2 linked regions of the Filimonas effusa genome follow. The main gene of each other region encodes a partner of the protein of the gene in region 2 in a complex. Links are inferred from orthologs where the notes say so. Each region holds a gene or a part of one and is shown on either strand. Other genes may lie near its edges.

The links.
Region 1: the proteins of tsaB (region 2) and tsaD are in contact, whole or in part, in a solved structure (PDB 4WQ4), measured with the Escherichia coli proteins. The link is inferred for Filimonas effusa from one-to-one orthologs.

The regions. Positions count from the first base shown.
Region 1 is NZ_SDHZ01000001.1:2,907,785-2,915,782, forward strand. What follows is about bases 5,133-7,998. They hold tsaD (tRNA (adenosine(37)-N6)-threonylcarbamoyltransferase complex transferase subunit TsaD), read right to left. Parts: upstream 7,138-7,998; coding sequence 6,127-7,137; downstream 5,133-6,126. Other genes in these bases: ESB13_RS11025 (ABC-F family ATP-binding cassette domain-containing protein), read right to left, coding at 5,133-5,432; ESB13_RS11030 (lipocalin family protein), read right to left, coding at 5,505-6,002; ESB13_RS11040 (MlaE family ABC transporter permease), read right to left, coding at 7,228-7,968. In the rest of the region: ESB13_RS11000 (DUF3473 domain-containing protein), read right to left, coding at 1-558; ESB13_RS11005 (glycosyltransferase family 2 protein), read right to left, coding at 570-1,568; ESB13_RS11015 (hypothetical protein), read right to left, coding at 2,455-2,658; ESB13_RS11020 (glycosyltransferase family 2 protein), read right to left, coding at 2,709-3,734; more of ESB13_RS11025, read right to left, coding at 3,807-5,132.
Region 2 is NZ_SDHZ01000002.1:970,891-978,809, reverse strand. What follows is about bases 1,974-4,760. They hold tsaB (tRNA (adenosine(37)-N6)-threonylcarbamoyltransferase complex dimerization subunit type 1 TsaB), read right to left. Parts: upstream 3,813-4,760; coding sequence 3,135-3,812; downstream 1,974-3,134. Other genes in these bases: ESB13_RS15190 (RidA family protein), read left to right, coding at 4,584-4,760; ESB13_RS15195 (3-hydroxyacyl-CoA dehydrogenase family protein), read right to left, coding at 3,867-4,481; ESB13_RS15205 (ArsR/SmtB family transcription factor), read right to left, coding at 2,696-3,025; ESB13_RS15210 (MBL fold metallo-hydrolase), read right to left, coding at 1,974-2,585. Outside these bases: nadB (L-aspartate oxidase), read left to right, coding at 1-215; ESB13_RS15215 (lysophospholipid acyltransferase family protein), read left to right, coding at 258-1,142; more of ESB13_RS15210, read right to left, coding at 1,173-1,973; more of ESB13_RS15190, read left to right, coding at 4,761-4,973; galK (galactokinase), read right to left, coding at 5,096-6,259; ESB13_RS15180 (aldose 1-epimerase), read right to left, coding at 6,265-7,209; ESB13_RS15175 (methylmalonyl-CoA mutase family protein), read left to right, coding at 7,338-7,919. UniProt on the Escherichia coli protein: Required for the formation of a threonylcarbamoyl group on adenosine at position 37 (t(6)A37) in tRNAs that read codons beginning with adenine.

The sequences.
Region 1 (7,998 bases), on a different replicon or contig from region 2:
CAAAGCATAAGGATAATTTTTAAATCCCAGCCAGAATAACGGCAATCGCAATACAGGCGACACTGAAGCAGGAATGCGCAACAATCCCCGCTCACCATATATCGTCCTCGGCAAATGCCGGTTATTATACCTGCCCGGTATAATAGTAGGATTTATAGAAGAATCATAACTGTATCCCGCCTTTAATACCTCGGCAACATCAACTTTCTGCATTCGCGGCATCCTGAGCCCCCTCACCTCCGTTCCGGTAATACCCTCCAGTGCAATACGGGAAGCCAGCAGATCGCTGTTACAAAAAGAAGAATGATGAAACGTGTGTGAAGCTATTTCATGCGTTGCCGCCAATGCCTTCATTTCTCCGGGAAAATGCGTAGCAAAAAACGCAGTGGTAAACAAAGTAGCCGGAACAGCAGGATTAGAAAGAAAAGGCATGATAGCATCCAACCCCTTTTTACCCGTCTCCAATTGCGCTTCCGTAGAGATCTCCTGCCCATATTCCATTGGCAGATCAAACTCCTCCACGTCAAAACTCAATAATATCGCACCTCTCCTGCTCATTGCCTCTACATTTATGCACCAACGACCATTAACTCACTAAAAGAAGAATAACTGCTCTCCTGCCCGGCAGCCTCACAACCGGCATTCGTTTCCTGTACAATAAATTGAGGCCGCTGTTTACTCTGGGTAAACAACTTGCCAAGATATACGCCAAGTATCCCAAGTATCATCAGCTGCAACCCACCAAAGAACAACACTGTCATAATAAGCGACGCCCACCCAGAAATAGCGAGGTGATGATAAAAACTATACAATACGTAAGGAATATATAACAAAGGGATCAGAGAAAAACCAAACCCCAGGTAAATAGCTATTTGCAAAGGTTTTACGCTGAACGAGGTGATCCCCTGAAGCGCAAGACGCGCTAAAGCACGTTGGCTGTATTTTGTTTCACCCGAAGCCCGGGCCGCAGGCGTATAAGGAATACCCACCTGCTGAAAACCAACCCATTTTACAAGCCCCCTGAAAAAAGGCCGCTCTTCGGGCAACTGGTTCAATGTAACCACCACCTTCTTATCCAGCAGCCTGTAATCCGATATCCCATCTTCCAGCTTCACATCAGACAACGCATTTACAAGCTTGTAAAACGCCCTTGACGTCAGTTGATTCAACTTACCTACATGCCGATTCCGGTCGGCACGGTAAGCATATACCACATCATTCCCCGACTCCCAAAGACCAAGCATCTCGGGGATCAGCTCAGGAGGATGCTGCAGATCCGCATCCATCGTAATAACCGCATCGCCGGTAGCATACCTGCAGCCCGCCAGCAACGCATTATCCTTTCCGAAATTCCGGGAAAATGAAATGAATTTAACACGTGGATTCACTGCAGCCATCCGCTTAATGACTTGCAGACTTGCATCGATACTGCCATCGTTTACAAACAGTATCTCGTGATCATATGGCGGCAGCTGCTCAAAAACTATCCTTATAGCATCCACAATCGCAGCTATATTCCCCTCCTCGTTAAAGACAGGGATTAACACACTTAGTTTCTTATTGCTCATGGGTTGACGAATGAACTAAATTTCAATCGAATATAGCAACAAACTTTATTTCGCCTATAAAAATTGGATGCTTGCCGATAAAATTACATGAATGGTAACAATTTTACGGCAGATGAAAGACGCCAGATTTTGAAATTCCACGCATAACAGCTATAAGAACTTAAAGAGATATGTCCGCCTAAAAAATTGATCCTCTAAAAATTAGACATTAAGATCTATCAGAATACCATAACACTCAACAACTTACGCTTTAGTCTGCAGCACCGGATGACATGCCGGACTTTTAATGCATATTTAAGCGCCAGCCCTCCCTTACCGCCCCCTTCACAGCCTGTATCTTACCAGGCAACAATCGCCTATCGCTAACAATCACCTGGTTAAAAAGCAATGATCAGCAACTCCTATTTCAAGCAAACAGACGCCTTAAAGACCAACAACGTTGCAAACGACTAAAAATATCATCCGCCACCCTTCCTGCCCGGAAAAGCAAATAATAAAGCGAAACAACCCTGTTTATCGGCAATGAACACACTAGCTGCAGAAGAAACAACAACTTCCTGGAAATTAGGCAGAAATTTCAGACATGAACCCGACAGAGAAAGCATCTGTCACCAACGGTGAGAAAAGAACAGAAATAAAAAAGCCCCGCAAAACTGCGAGGCTTTCAGAGCGGAAGACCGGGCTCGAACCGGCCACCCCGACCTTGGCAAGGTCGTGCTCTACCAAATGAGCTACTTCCGCATTTTAATTTATAAGAACTTCAGAATCAATCTTTTCGCTTTTCGTTATCGTTGCTTATCGATTGGGAGTGCAAAGATAGAATTCTTTTTATTATTTCAAAATTTCCGGAGCTTTTTTTTCAACTTTTTTTCAGCTCCCGGAAATTTTACTTGTACTCCGGTGTGTACTTGGTGTTACCAGGCACTTCAACATCAGGCTTACCCTTATAATGCTGTTTGTATAAACGGAAACAACCGCCTAACACAAATGCCAGAATACAACCAGCAGTAATATAGAACACAAAACGGGATGAACTCACCCTGTTGTACCTGATATCTCTTTCTTTGCTATTTTCTACTTCGTATGACATATTCTGATGTTTGCCCGGCAAAAATAAGGATGCAGATGTAATAAAACTACTTAGCGCTTAACAATTTCTGTAAATCTTGTAAGCCCCTTTATAAAATAGGCCCATACAATAGAACCTTGCCATACTCCCGACAGCTTTCGCATGGCCTTTCGATTCCCCGATGGCGCCTCCCCGTTATCGATACCAAGACTCCACCGCAACACTCCCCAATGCGCCTGCACCGTGGCTGCCGCGCTTTTAAAGTCCCCGCCTCCCATACATTTTAAAGCAAATACAATATCCATCAGTATCCGTAAAGGAACCTTCCAGCACTGCTCGGCAAACGGCAGGTTCTTCAGTAACATCACCAGGTTATTTCTGAAATTCAGATACGTCTTTCTATGCCCCCTGGGTAACGTACCGCCGCCAACATGATATACAACCGCATCAGGACAACAATAAATACGATACCCTGCCAACTGTACCCGCCAGCAAAGATCGATCTCCTCCTGGTGCGCAAAGAAATATTCATCCATACCATTCACCTCATGATACACAGCCGATTTAATGAACATGGCCGCTCCCGACGCCCAGAACACAGGCACCGTATCGGTATACAGCGCTTCATCCTTTTCCAGCACCTCAAACACACGGCCGCGCGCAAAAGGATACCCCAGACAGTCCAGCCACCCGCCAGCCGCACCGGCATATTCAAAATGCTCCCTCCGGTTATAATCAAGCAGCTTAGGCTGACAAACACCAATACGCACATCCGTTTCCATGAAAGCGACCACAGGCTCTATCCAGCCCGGCGTTACCTCCACATCGGAATTCAGCAATACATAATAATCGGAATAAACCTGCTGTAATGCCTTGTTATAACCGCCCGCAAAACCATAGTTCTCTTTATGAACGATCAGCTCTACCTGCGGATAAAACGACTTTAAAAAAATAAGGGAGTCATCTGTAGAAGCATTGTCAGCTACAACAACACGCTTATTGGCATAAGTGGAAGCCAATACTGCCGGAAGGAATTTTTCGAGAAACTTCTTTCCGTTATAGTTTAGGATGACAATGGCAACTTCTGGCAGCTTCAAACAAATAGTTTTAGTCAAATGTACGGTGCAGCTATCAAAATAACTGCACCGTAACTTCTAGACATTTATATTCTAATGATACATCTCCGCTCTCAACTCCTTCACCCTTGCATCTTCCATGTATTCATCGAAAGTCATCAGGCGGTCGATGATACCCTTGGGAGTTAACTCGATGATACGGTTAGCTACCGTTTGAACGAAAGTATGGTCATGAGAAGTAAGCAGCACTACACCGGGAAATGCATTACAACCTTCGTTGAAGCTCTGGATGCTCTCCAGGTCAAGGTGGTTGGTAGGCTGGTCAAGTACAATCAGGTTAGGACTTTGCAGCATCATACGGCTTACCATACAACGTACTTTTTCCCCACCGCTCAATACATTTGTTTTCTTGGCAATATCATCGCCGCTGAACAGCATCTTACCAAGGAAACCTCTCAGGAAAGGCTCATCGGCATCTGTAACCGTAGGTGGTACATATTGACGCAACCACTCCAGTAACGTAAGTCCCTCCTGGAAGAATTCACTGTTCTCCAAAGGCAGATAAGCCTTGGTAATAGTGGTGCCCCATTCAAACTTGCCGCCACTCGCTTCTGCATTACCATTGATGATCTCGAAAAAGCTGGTTACTGCAAGCGGGTTCTTGCTCAGGAAAGCAATTTTATCATTCTTGTTGACGCTGAAAGTAGCCTTTTCAAAAAGCACCCCGCCATCAACCGATTTACTCAGGTTCTCGATATTCAGGATCTGGTTACCCACCTCACGCTGCGGTTGGAAAATAATACCGGGATAACGACGGTTCGATGGCTCGATCTCCTCGATCGTAAGCTTTTCCAGCGCCTTCTTCCGCGAAGTCGCCTGCTTGCTTTTCGAAGCGTTCGCACTGAATCGCGCAATGAAGTCCATCAGAGCCTGACGTTTCTCTTCTGTTTTCTTATTCTTATCAGAAGCCTGACGCGCAGCCAGCTGCGATGATTCATACCAGAAGCTGTAGTTACCGGTGAACACCTTGATCTTGCTCCTGTCTACATCCGCCACATGCGTACACACCTGGTCAAGAAAGTGACGGTCGTGACTCACCACCAGCACTACATTCTCGTAGTCGGCCAGGAAGTTCTCCAGCCAGCCGATGGTTTCAATATCCAGGCCGTTGGTAGGTTCATCCAGCAGCAGGATATCAGGATTACCGAATAAAGCCTGGGCAAGCAATACCCTCACTTTCATATTCGAAGGAATATCCTTCATCAGGCTATAATGCATATCGTCCGTGATCCCCAGGCTGCCCAGCAGCGTTCCGGCATCACTTTCGGCAGTATAACCACCCATTTCACCAAATTCGGCTTCCAGCTCCCCCGCACGGATCCCATCTTCTTCAGAGAAATCCTCTTTCATGTAAATGGCATCCTTCTCATGCATGACATCCCACATCTTTTTGTGGCCCATGAGCACGGTATTCAGAACAGTGTGTTCATCGAACTCAAACTGGTTCTGCTTCAGGAACGACATCCGTTCCCCTTTGGTGATCTCAACTGTGCCCTTATTAGGCTCAATTTCACCACTTAATATCTTAAGAAAAGTTGATTTCCCTGCCCCATTCGCACCAATAACACCATAGCAGTTGCCTTTCAGGAAGTTGATATTTACTTCGTCAAACAACACCCGCTTTCCATAAGCCAGGGTAACATTTTTAACACTGATCATGCGTTGCTCCTTATTTTCAAGGCGCAAAAGTAGGACAATAAAAGTGAAAAGCCCCAGCCGCCCCGGTGATTATTAACGGCTGAAATCATATATGATATAGATGGTCCTGCCTTCAAAATTGATAGGAGAACGAAGTTGCATGCTGTTATCACCAATGCTGGTAACCTCCATACGGTAACCCGTGGTCACATTTTTAGCCTTTACATCGCCATCCAGCCTTTTAAACTGAAAATACTGCTGAGAACCATCCTTTTGCAACGACCAGTAGATCTGCCTTAACCCTGGCGCACACTCCGAACCGGAAGAATTGACAGTATAACTGCCCTGGCCATTATTAGGCAAACTCCACGAACTGCCTTGAAGACAGGAATACGCCACATCGTCAAAAACAGTAGCCTTGAATTTGGTACTCGACGAAATCCCGTCAAAACTAATATTATTGAGCGTCCAGTTCCCCGTATAAGCGCTGCGGCTCGCACCCGCATTACCTTTACTCGAAGAACAGGCCGCAAAAACAGCTACTCCTAAAATCATACAGGCAACAGTCAAAACCCTGGCATACTTATTCATACAGTTATTTTTTTCGATATAAAAGCAATTGCAGTGCCAATCCACGCCATCTACGAAAAAGTACGCTTTATATAGCCGCGCATAAGCCGCACTAAAGCCGCTTACCCGCCATCTCACCCCCTCCCTACCACTCACTCCTCGCCGAAGGACTCACCTCCATATCCGCAAACTGACCTGCCAGGTATTTATAATACGCAGTAATCGCAATCATCCCGGCATTATCGGTACAATATTGAAAAGGAGGGATAAAGGTCTTCCATCCATGTTTACGGCCCGCTTCCTGGAGCTGGGCCCGCAAACCACTGTTCGCACTCACCCCCCCTGCAATACATATCTGCCGTATCCCCGTTTGCTGTACCGCCTTTTTAACCTTCTTCAATAAGATCCTGATGATCGTATGCTGAACCGAAGCACATAGATCTACCAGGTTCTCCTTTATAAAATCGGGATGCTCTTTCGTCTGCGCCTGCAGAAAGTATAATACGGAGGTCTTGAGACCGCTGAAGGAAAAATTCAGCTCCGGGATCTGCGGCTCCGCAAACTTGAACTTCTCCGGGTTCCCCTCCTTCGCATACTTATCAACCAAAGGACCACCGGGATATGGCAATCCCAGCAGCTTCGCAGTTTTATCAAAAGCCTCGCCGGCAGCATCATCGATGGTTTCCCCTATCACCTCCAGCCTAAGCGGACTATGCGCCACCACTATCTGGGTATGCCCGCCACTTACCGTTAAACATAGAAAAGGAAATTCAGGACGCTCCTCAGGTATCAGGTTCGCCAGCACATGCGCCTGCATATGATGCACCGCTATCAACGGCTTATCCAATGCCAGCGCCATCGACTTCGCAAACTGCGCCCCTACCAGTAAACTGCCTATCAAACCCGGCGCCTGCGTAAACGCCACCGCGTCTATATCCTGCATACTGCACTTGGCCGTAGCCAATGCCGTATGCACTACAGGCACAATGTTCTGCATATGAGCACGACTTGCCAGCTCAGGCACCACACCGCCATAACGCTCGTGTACGGTCTGGCCAGCTATATGATTCGATAAGATCTCGCCGTTAATACAAACAGACGCACTGGTTTCATCACACGACGACTCGATCGCCAGGATACAAATTTGCTTTTCCACGATGCAAAAATATGGAATAGATGCAGATGGCGCATAGTACAACGCCAACAGACACAGGAACACGGTGCCACGGACAATAATAAAACGGAACTACAGCATAAGAGAAGTAACAATATAATCCGCCATCAATATAGCCACACAAGTATAAGTAACCGCCCGCGTAGCCGCCTTGCCCACCGCCAGCGAATCACCAACAACATGATACCCTACATAAGCCGATACACTGGGAATAATAAATGCAAAAACATACGACTTCACAATAGCAATAGATACCGTATTAGGCTTGAAACGATCAGTTAACCCGAATAAATAATCAGAAAAAGCAACCAGCTTCATCGATTCACCCGCAAAACCACCGGCCAGTAATCCAACAAAACAGCCTATAACGGTTAAGCAAGGCATAACCAGCACACTCGCCAGTATCTTCGGTAACACCAGGTAAGCATAAGTATTGATACCCATGACTTCCTGCGCATCTATCTGCTCGCTCATACGCATATAACCAAGCTCAGAAGCTATCCTGAAACCCACTACAGTAGCCATGACAGCAGCAATACCGGTTGGCCCCAGCTCCAGGATAACCGAATCACGCGCCACCATCCCTATCACCGACTTTGGAATTGCAGGCACCGTTAGCATATAAGCCGTTTGCATGGTTACCACCATACCCAGAAAAAAAGATACCGCTATGATGATCCAGAAAGAACGAAGCCCTATATCCACACATTGATCGATAAATGCCCGCCAGTACAACGCCATATTCTCCGGCTTACTCCAGCTCTTCCGCAACATCACGGTAAACTTGCCTAACTGCGCTAATGCTTTTCCCATACTCGCCGCCTTTTCTTATTTGCTATTCGG
Region 2 (7,919 bases):
AAAGGGCAATGAAGCGGCTTGACCTGCTTTATGAGGAAACAGAGCAGTTGTATGAAACAACGAAGGTTTCGCCCCAGTTATGTGAGCTTCGTAATCTTATCACCGTAGGTTACCTGGTAGTAAAGGGCGCCCAGTTCCGGAAGGAAAGCCGTGGGTTGCATTTCAACACCGACCATCCGGCTAAAAGTGCATTGCTTCAGAATATTACCCTTTAAATGGGAGATAGCTGTTAATTTTGTGGTTTGTTGTGTTAGAATATGTATTACATAGTATACCCCATTTTATACCTGTTTTCACTGCTGCCATTCAGGGTGTTGCATCTTTTGAGTGATGTAGTTTATCTTATTCTTTACTATGTAGTCCGTTACCGGCGCGATGTAGTAATGAATAACCTGGAAATAGCCTTCCCGGAGAAGTCCGAAGCTGAGCGCGTAAAGATCGCCAAGGAATTTTACCAGCGTTTTCTTGATAATTTTATTGAGACGGTTAAGTTGCTTTCTATAACCGAAAAGCAGTTGAACAGGCACTTTGTCTGCAATTATGATATCATGCGTGAGCTGCGTGATAAAGGCTTTAAAATACAGGTACACCTTGGGCATCAGTTTAACTGGGAATTTGCCAATGCCAGTTATGCTGCCAATGTTGAAGGTCCTTTCCTGGTAGTATATATGCCTATCACGGCGAAAGCTATGGAGCGCATCTTTGTAAAACTAAGAACGCGGTTTGGCACTAAACTTATTGCTGCTACCCGTTACAGGCAGGAGTTTACGCCTTATGCCAGAGATAAATATGCATTGGTGCTGGTGGGCGATCAAAACCCTGGCGGGCCGGATAATGCATACTGGGCTCCTTTCTTTGGTAAAATGACCCCTTTTGTAAAAGGTCCTGAAAAAGGGGCGAAGTTTAATAATACTGCCGTGGTCATGTGCAAGATCATGCCTGGCAAGAAAAGGGGGTATTATAAAGCACATATGGAGCTGCTGACCACGGAGCCGCGCAGTCTTCCTGAAGGTGAGATAACCCGTAAAATGATCAGCTATATTGAAGACAGCGTACGGGAGCATCCTTCCAACTATTTATGGAGCCATAAGCGCTGGAAATGGGAATATGTTCCCGAGTTACATGAAAAGCTGGTGATCTAGCAGTTATGTAACTGCCAGATCACGTTATACTTAGTTAAGAATTTCAGCTGTTTTTTCGGTGGGGATCTTTGTTTCTTCTTTGATACGTGCCCAGCCGCCTACTACATTACGCAGGTTATGAATGCCCTGGCGTTTGATAAGTGAAGCAGCTATTACGCTGCGATAACCTGCAGCACAATGAATATAAAGATTGTGCGTATCGTGGAAGTCGGCCAGGTTACCGGGATCGGTTAAGCTGGCGAGCGGAAGGTTAATGGCATCTTTTACATGTCCGTCGGCAAATTCCACTTCTTTTCTAACATCCACTACCACCAGGTTTTCATCGAAGGGGAGGTCCATGGCGAGTTCATCGGCTTCTACGTCGATGATCATGTCTATGGTTTCACCGGCTTGCTGCCAGGCTTCAAATCCGCCTTCGAGGTAGCCTATGATCTTATCGAAGCCAACGCGTGCCAGGCGGATCAGGGTTTCTTTTTCCTGTCCTGCTTCTGTGATCAGCAGGATAGGCTGATCGAAAGGTAACAGGCTGCCTGCCCATTCGGCGAAGCGGCCTTCCAGTCCAATAAAGATGGAGCCGGGAACAAAGCCTACGGTAAACATGGGGCCGGGTCTTGTATCCAGCATAATAGCATCCGTTTCGGCCTGCTTTTCTTTGAAAGCGGCTACGCTTAAAGGTTGTAAGCCTTGTTCAATGATCGTATCCAAATTGGTATAACCTTCTTTGTTAATTCTTGCGTTAATGGGGAAATAAAGCGGTGGGGTGCCAAGTCCTTCTGTTACAGCGTTAATGAACGCTTCTTTGCTTTGTGGCTGCAGCGCATAGTTGTGCTGTTTTTGATCGCCGATGGTGCTATGCGTTTCGGGGCCGAGGTTTTTGCCGCAGTTGCTACCGGGGCCATGTGCAGGGTATACAATTACATTGTTAGCCAATGGCATGATCTTTTGCTGCAGGCTATCGTATAACATGCCTGCCAGATCGCTCACGGTTAATTCAGTTCCCTGCTGGGCGAGATCGGGGCGGCCAACATCGCCGACGAATAAGGTATCGCCTGTGAAGATGGCATAGTCTTTACCGGAAGCATCTTTCAGCAGGTAGCAAGTGCTTTCCAGCGTATGGCCTGGAGTATGCAGTACCTGGATCTGGAGTTTGCCTAAAGTAAAGAATTCCTGGTCCTTTGCCACATAAGGTTTGAAGCCGGCTACAGTGCCTGGTCCGTATATAATGGGAGCGCCTGTTGCTTGTGAGAGGTCTATATGTCCGCTCACAAAGTCGGCATGAAAATGAGTCTCGAAGATATATTTTATGCTGGCATTTCTTTTAGCGGCCAGTTGCAGGTAGGCGTCGATATCGCGTAACGGATCAATAATAGCCGCTTCTCCTTCACTTTCTATATAATAAGCCGCCTCACTCAGGCATCCCGTGTACAATTGCTCTACGTACATGACAATAACTTTTGGCAAAGATACAAATCATGATCTAAGCCAGGAATGTTAAAATGCCTGAGTGGGCCAGGCTACATAAATGTAGATATTGGAATTGAGGGCAGTGAAGCTTAAGCTACCAATTGCTCAACGAAGTCGTTCACTTCCTGGAGCCGCTTGTAATTAACGCCATAGTAGATGAACTTTCCATCCCTTTGCGTGGCGACAATACCGGCACGGCGCAGGATAGCTAAATGCTGAGAGGCAACCGACTGCTCGAGGCGGAGTTTTACATATATCTCCGTTACGGTCATACGTTTGTTCTCGTCCAGCAATTTTACCATTTGCTGACGCAATTTATGGTTTAGCGCCCTAAGTATGAGGGCCGCTTTCTTCAGGTGGATGTAATCTACTTTTACACCCCCTTTGGCATCGTTAGTTGTACTTTGCAGGGCGTTCATTGGGTAAAGAAAATGTGTTAAAAAAATAATTCATTGTAAAGATATTATAAATATATTGTTACGAATTGCACGTAACCCTGGTTTTCCCTCAGTTTTAAACAGCTTTTAATTATTTCATTGTTGGGTTAAAGAATTCTTTAAGATAATACGGTTCGCTATATGCCAGGTCTGCAACCTGGTTATTCCGGAACGCAAGTTCTGCAAGTACGCCAAGGTCACCGGCTTCGTGTTGCACATTGCTAAAGAGCGCATTATCATGGGTGATGATCTCTTTGAATTTAGTGCTTCCGTTTCCTGTGAACATTACGACCTGTTTGTCCAGTATTTCTTTAAAGCTTTCGTCTGTTAAAATAACAGCTGAGGGAGATTGTACTACCTGTAGCTGAGTGGTATACATTCCGGTAAACACCTCCATCCGCCGGGCATCTATCATAGGACATAGTAGCCTATCAGAAGCAGGAGCTTCTGCCCTTAATACTGCCTGTGCCATTACCTCAAGGGTATTGACCATCAGCAATGGCTTGCTTAAAGTAAAACAGAGTCCTTTAGCTGTAGCCAGGCCTACTCTCAAGCCTGTATAACTGCCGGGGCCGGCTGTTACTGCTATGGCATCGAGATCGGCCAGCTTATAGCCTGATTTCAACATAAGGTCGCTGACAGCAGGTTGTACAAAGCCTGCATGATTCTTTTGATCCTCATGTTGCAGTTCGTGCAGCACCTTGCCGTTCATGCTTAAACAAACACCGGCTCTTTCGGTAGCTGTATCAATATTTAAAATAAGCGCCATACTCTCAATTAATATGCAAGCTACAATTTTCCTGCAGCCATTTATAAACTCCCTTTATGATACTGCCGAAGCCAGTAAGGCGGCCGGCGTATAACGTTCATCTTCAGTACTCATTATGTTGAGTAATTCATAAACCTGATTTACCCCTATCCGTTGTGCCCATTCAAAAGGTCCGAAAGGATAGTTGGTGCCGAGGCGCATGGCGGTATCTATTTCGGCCGCGCTGCTCAGTTCTTCTTCCAGGGCAAAATAAGCTTCATTGATGATGGCAGCTATAACCCTGCTGCTTATGAAGCCTGGAATATCGGCGACCCATTCGTACTGCCATCCCAAACAAGCCATACACTCTTCTGTGCGCGCCTTTGAATTACCGTCTGTTGCTGCCAATTCCATCACCGGCCGCTGCAAAAAGCCCGGCCATGCATTTAGCCGTACAGCCCCTTCCGGCAGCCTTTTACAGGTTGCGGTTACGGCGTGTACCAACAGTAAGGTATTCACAGGTAAAAGAGGATAAGTAGTTCCGGGAGTATACAGCAGGTCGATCACCACATCAAAGTGTTCCTGGCTCAGTTCTTCCGGTCTGGTTATAAACCGGATCCGGGCACTGCCAAAACCTTTATGTTCCAATGCCTCTTGTTGCCAGGCATAGGATCTCACTGCTATTTGCATACGACAAGCTTAAGTTTCCGGTACGTTTCAAAAGCTAAAGTACAATGTTTACCGAAACTTTTATAATAATGACCGTAAATTGCTGCCGGCAAATCAAATACTATGTCTAAACAAATCATTAAAACCGATAAGGCGCCAGCCCCCATTGGCCCTTATAGCCAGGCTGTGAAAACCGGTGAGCTTTTATTCGTAAGTGGTCAAATTCCTATTGATCCTGCTACCAATGAGCTGGTACAGGGCTCTGTCAAGGATGAGGCGGAGCAGGTAATGAAGAACCTCCAGGCGGTGCTTGACGAGGCTAAACTTACTTTTGAACACGTAGTGAAAACCAATATTTACCTGAGCGACATGGCACATTTTGCCACTGTTAACGAGGTATATGGCGCTTATTTCAAAGGCGATTTCCCTGCCCGTGAAACATTGGCGGTTAAAACACTGCCTAAAAATGTGAACGTAGAAATCAGTATTATAGCTACTGTAAGCCTGGCATAGGCAAAGGGTGCAGACTAAAAAACAGCCGGTTCATCTGCCATGCAGTGTGGCAAATGACCGGCTGTTTTGTGTTCCTGTATTTTTATAAACTGCATTTTAACTCCTGGTTAAAATGCGGGAAATTAAAGTTGGCTAAGCATTTCGTAAGTACCATCGCCGGTTTGCATAATGTACACTTCCGGTGCATGTTTAAACCTGGATGTGTAAACGTCGGAAATAGCAGCTGCGATAGATTCCGCTTCATCGGCCTTTGTTATATTGATGGTGCAGCCTCCAAATCCGCCACCCATTAAACGGGAGCCGATAATGCCAGGATGCTGGTGTGCCTGTTCTACCAGGAAATCGAGTTCAGGGCAGCTTACGTCGTATAATTTGCTCAAACCTTCGTGTGTGGCAAACATCAGTTGTCCGAACTCCTGTATTTTATTTTGTTGCAAGAGGCTGGCAGCTGCCTGTGTGCGTGTAATTTCTTCGGTTACATACAAGCATCTGCGGTATACGTCGGCATCGAGGTGTTCTTTAACCTGTTTTACCTGTTCGGGCGTTATATCCCTGAAGCTTTTAGCCTGGGGATAATGTTGTTTGAGGATAGTTAAGCCTTCTTCGCACTGGCGGCGACGGATATTATACTCACCGCTGGCCAGGGAATGGCTTACTTTGGAGTTAATGAGCATGATCACATACCCGGGGATCTGCAAAGGCAGCGCCTTATATTCGAGGCTGGTGCAGTCGAGCAGCAGCACATGATCCTTTTCTCCCATCATATTGGCGAACTGGTCCATGATACCGCAGTTAACGCCGGGGAAAGTATGTTCTGCTTTTTGGGATAGCTGTGCGATAGCAACCCTGTTGAGTTTCAGGTCGAAAATGGTATTTAAGGCAGTAGCGAGGCCACATTCTACAGCAGCGGAAGAGGATAAGCCGGCTCCTGAGGGCAGGTTGCCGCCAAATACTACGTCGAATCCCTGCAGGGGTAAACCGCGTTTCTGGAACTGGTCTACTACTCCCAATATATAGTTAGGCCAACCTTCTTTCTTTTTAATATCGCTGAGTTCAACCTCCAGGTCTTCCTTCATATCAATGCTATGCACCCTTAATTTGCTGGTATTATTGGGGGCAACAGCGAATACAACACCTTTATCGATTGCGGCAGGCATTACAAAGCCATCATTATAATCAACATGCTCTCCTATCAGGTTGATGCGGCCGGGTGAAAAAAACAGTCGTGGCGCCGCCCCGAACTTTTCTTCGAAAGCCTTTTTTACTTGTTGTTCCTGGTTGTTCATCTGAATTAAATGGTTTCTAATCTGTATGTTGTTGAAAATATAGCCGGGGTATTCTTTTCGAGGCGCATTAAGCCAATGCCATTGTTAAAGGCATCGGGTGCGGCGCTCAGGTTTTCGATGGCAATGCTTTTACGATGCGATGGCGTATAAAGCTGCAGGTAGGGATAGCTTTGATCCGGAATGATGGTCAGGCGCAGTTGTTTGCCTTCGAGGATACAAACCGGTTGCTGAACGGTGGTATCCAATGCAAAACAGTTATCGAGGAAAATGCCTTCCAGTACAGCGGGATCAGCGAAGCGTTTGTCGTCGTGTATTTTACCTGTAGGAATGAGCGTTGCATCGAATTCCAGCATGGAGTTACTGTTGAACTGAAGCGTACAGCTATCTATGGTATCATCTAGTTTAAAATACGGATGCCAGCCATCGGCAATAGGGATGGCTGTTGGGTTCTCGTGTGTAACCGTTGTGGTTACCGTTAAGGTATTACCCTGTTTCAGTTCCCATATCACCTGGATATCATAGTTAAAGGGATATCCTGCATCACTGCCGTTGTAGTGGTGTTGGAGTGTTACCGAAGCGCCTGAGGCATCGGAAGCGGTACTCACTATATCAAAAACGGCATCGTATAAGAGGCCGTGTAATGCATTTGGAGCGTCGTAATATTTTTGGATCGTGAAGTCTTTGCCGCCGAAATGGTATTTACCCAGTTTCAGCCGGCACGGGAAGGGGCTGAGTTTTGCACTCTGAAAGAAGGGCGTAATCGTTTGCGTAGCGCCGGCCGGGTTTTGGAAGCCATCTACTGTATTAAACAAGCCACTTTCCAGCACCACTGAAAAGTTATTAAGCAAAGCTCCGAAACGGTATATCTCTGCTTTGGTGCCGCTGGTTGTATCCTCTAAAATGATTGCCTGATCTGTGTTATTGCCTGATATGCGTACTTCAAAAGACATAGTAAGAATCGTTTAGGTATTAAAGGTACATGGCCTGTACTTATTTCCCTATGATAAATCTCAAATCCTGGCAACATTAGGTTATATTTGGCTAACGATTGTTAGGGAACGAAAACACATAATTGCCAATGAGTCTTCAAGCTAAAATACGACTGGTAACAGCCGTTGCCTTATTCGACGGGCATGATGCCGCTATCAATATCATGCGCAGGATCCTGCAGTCGCAGGGTGCCGAAATCATACACCTGGGGCACAACCGCAGTGTGCTTGAAATAGTGGAGGCGGCTATTGAAGAGGATGTACAGGCTATAGCCATCACTTCGTACCAGGGCGGTCATATAGAGTTCTTCAAGTACATGAAAGACCTGCTTCGTGAAAATGGCTGTGATCATATAAAGATCTTTGGGGGCGGCGGAGGTACCATTTTACCACATGAGATAAAAGAACTGCATGATTATGGCATCACACGGATCTATAGTCCCGACGATGGTCGTACTATGGGGCTGGAGGGTATGATCTCTGATCTGTTGTCGCATTGTGTTTCTGCTGATGCCGTAACGGCATTTAACAATGCCTCTTCCTGCTGGAACGGGAAGAAACCGCTTAACGAGAGCGCCGATATCCGCAGGATTGCGCGTGCTGTTACATTGGCTGAAAATGAAGAAGCTTTTCAGATGCCTGCGTTAAGTGAAGAGGCAACTGTGTCAGTA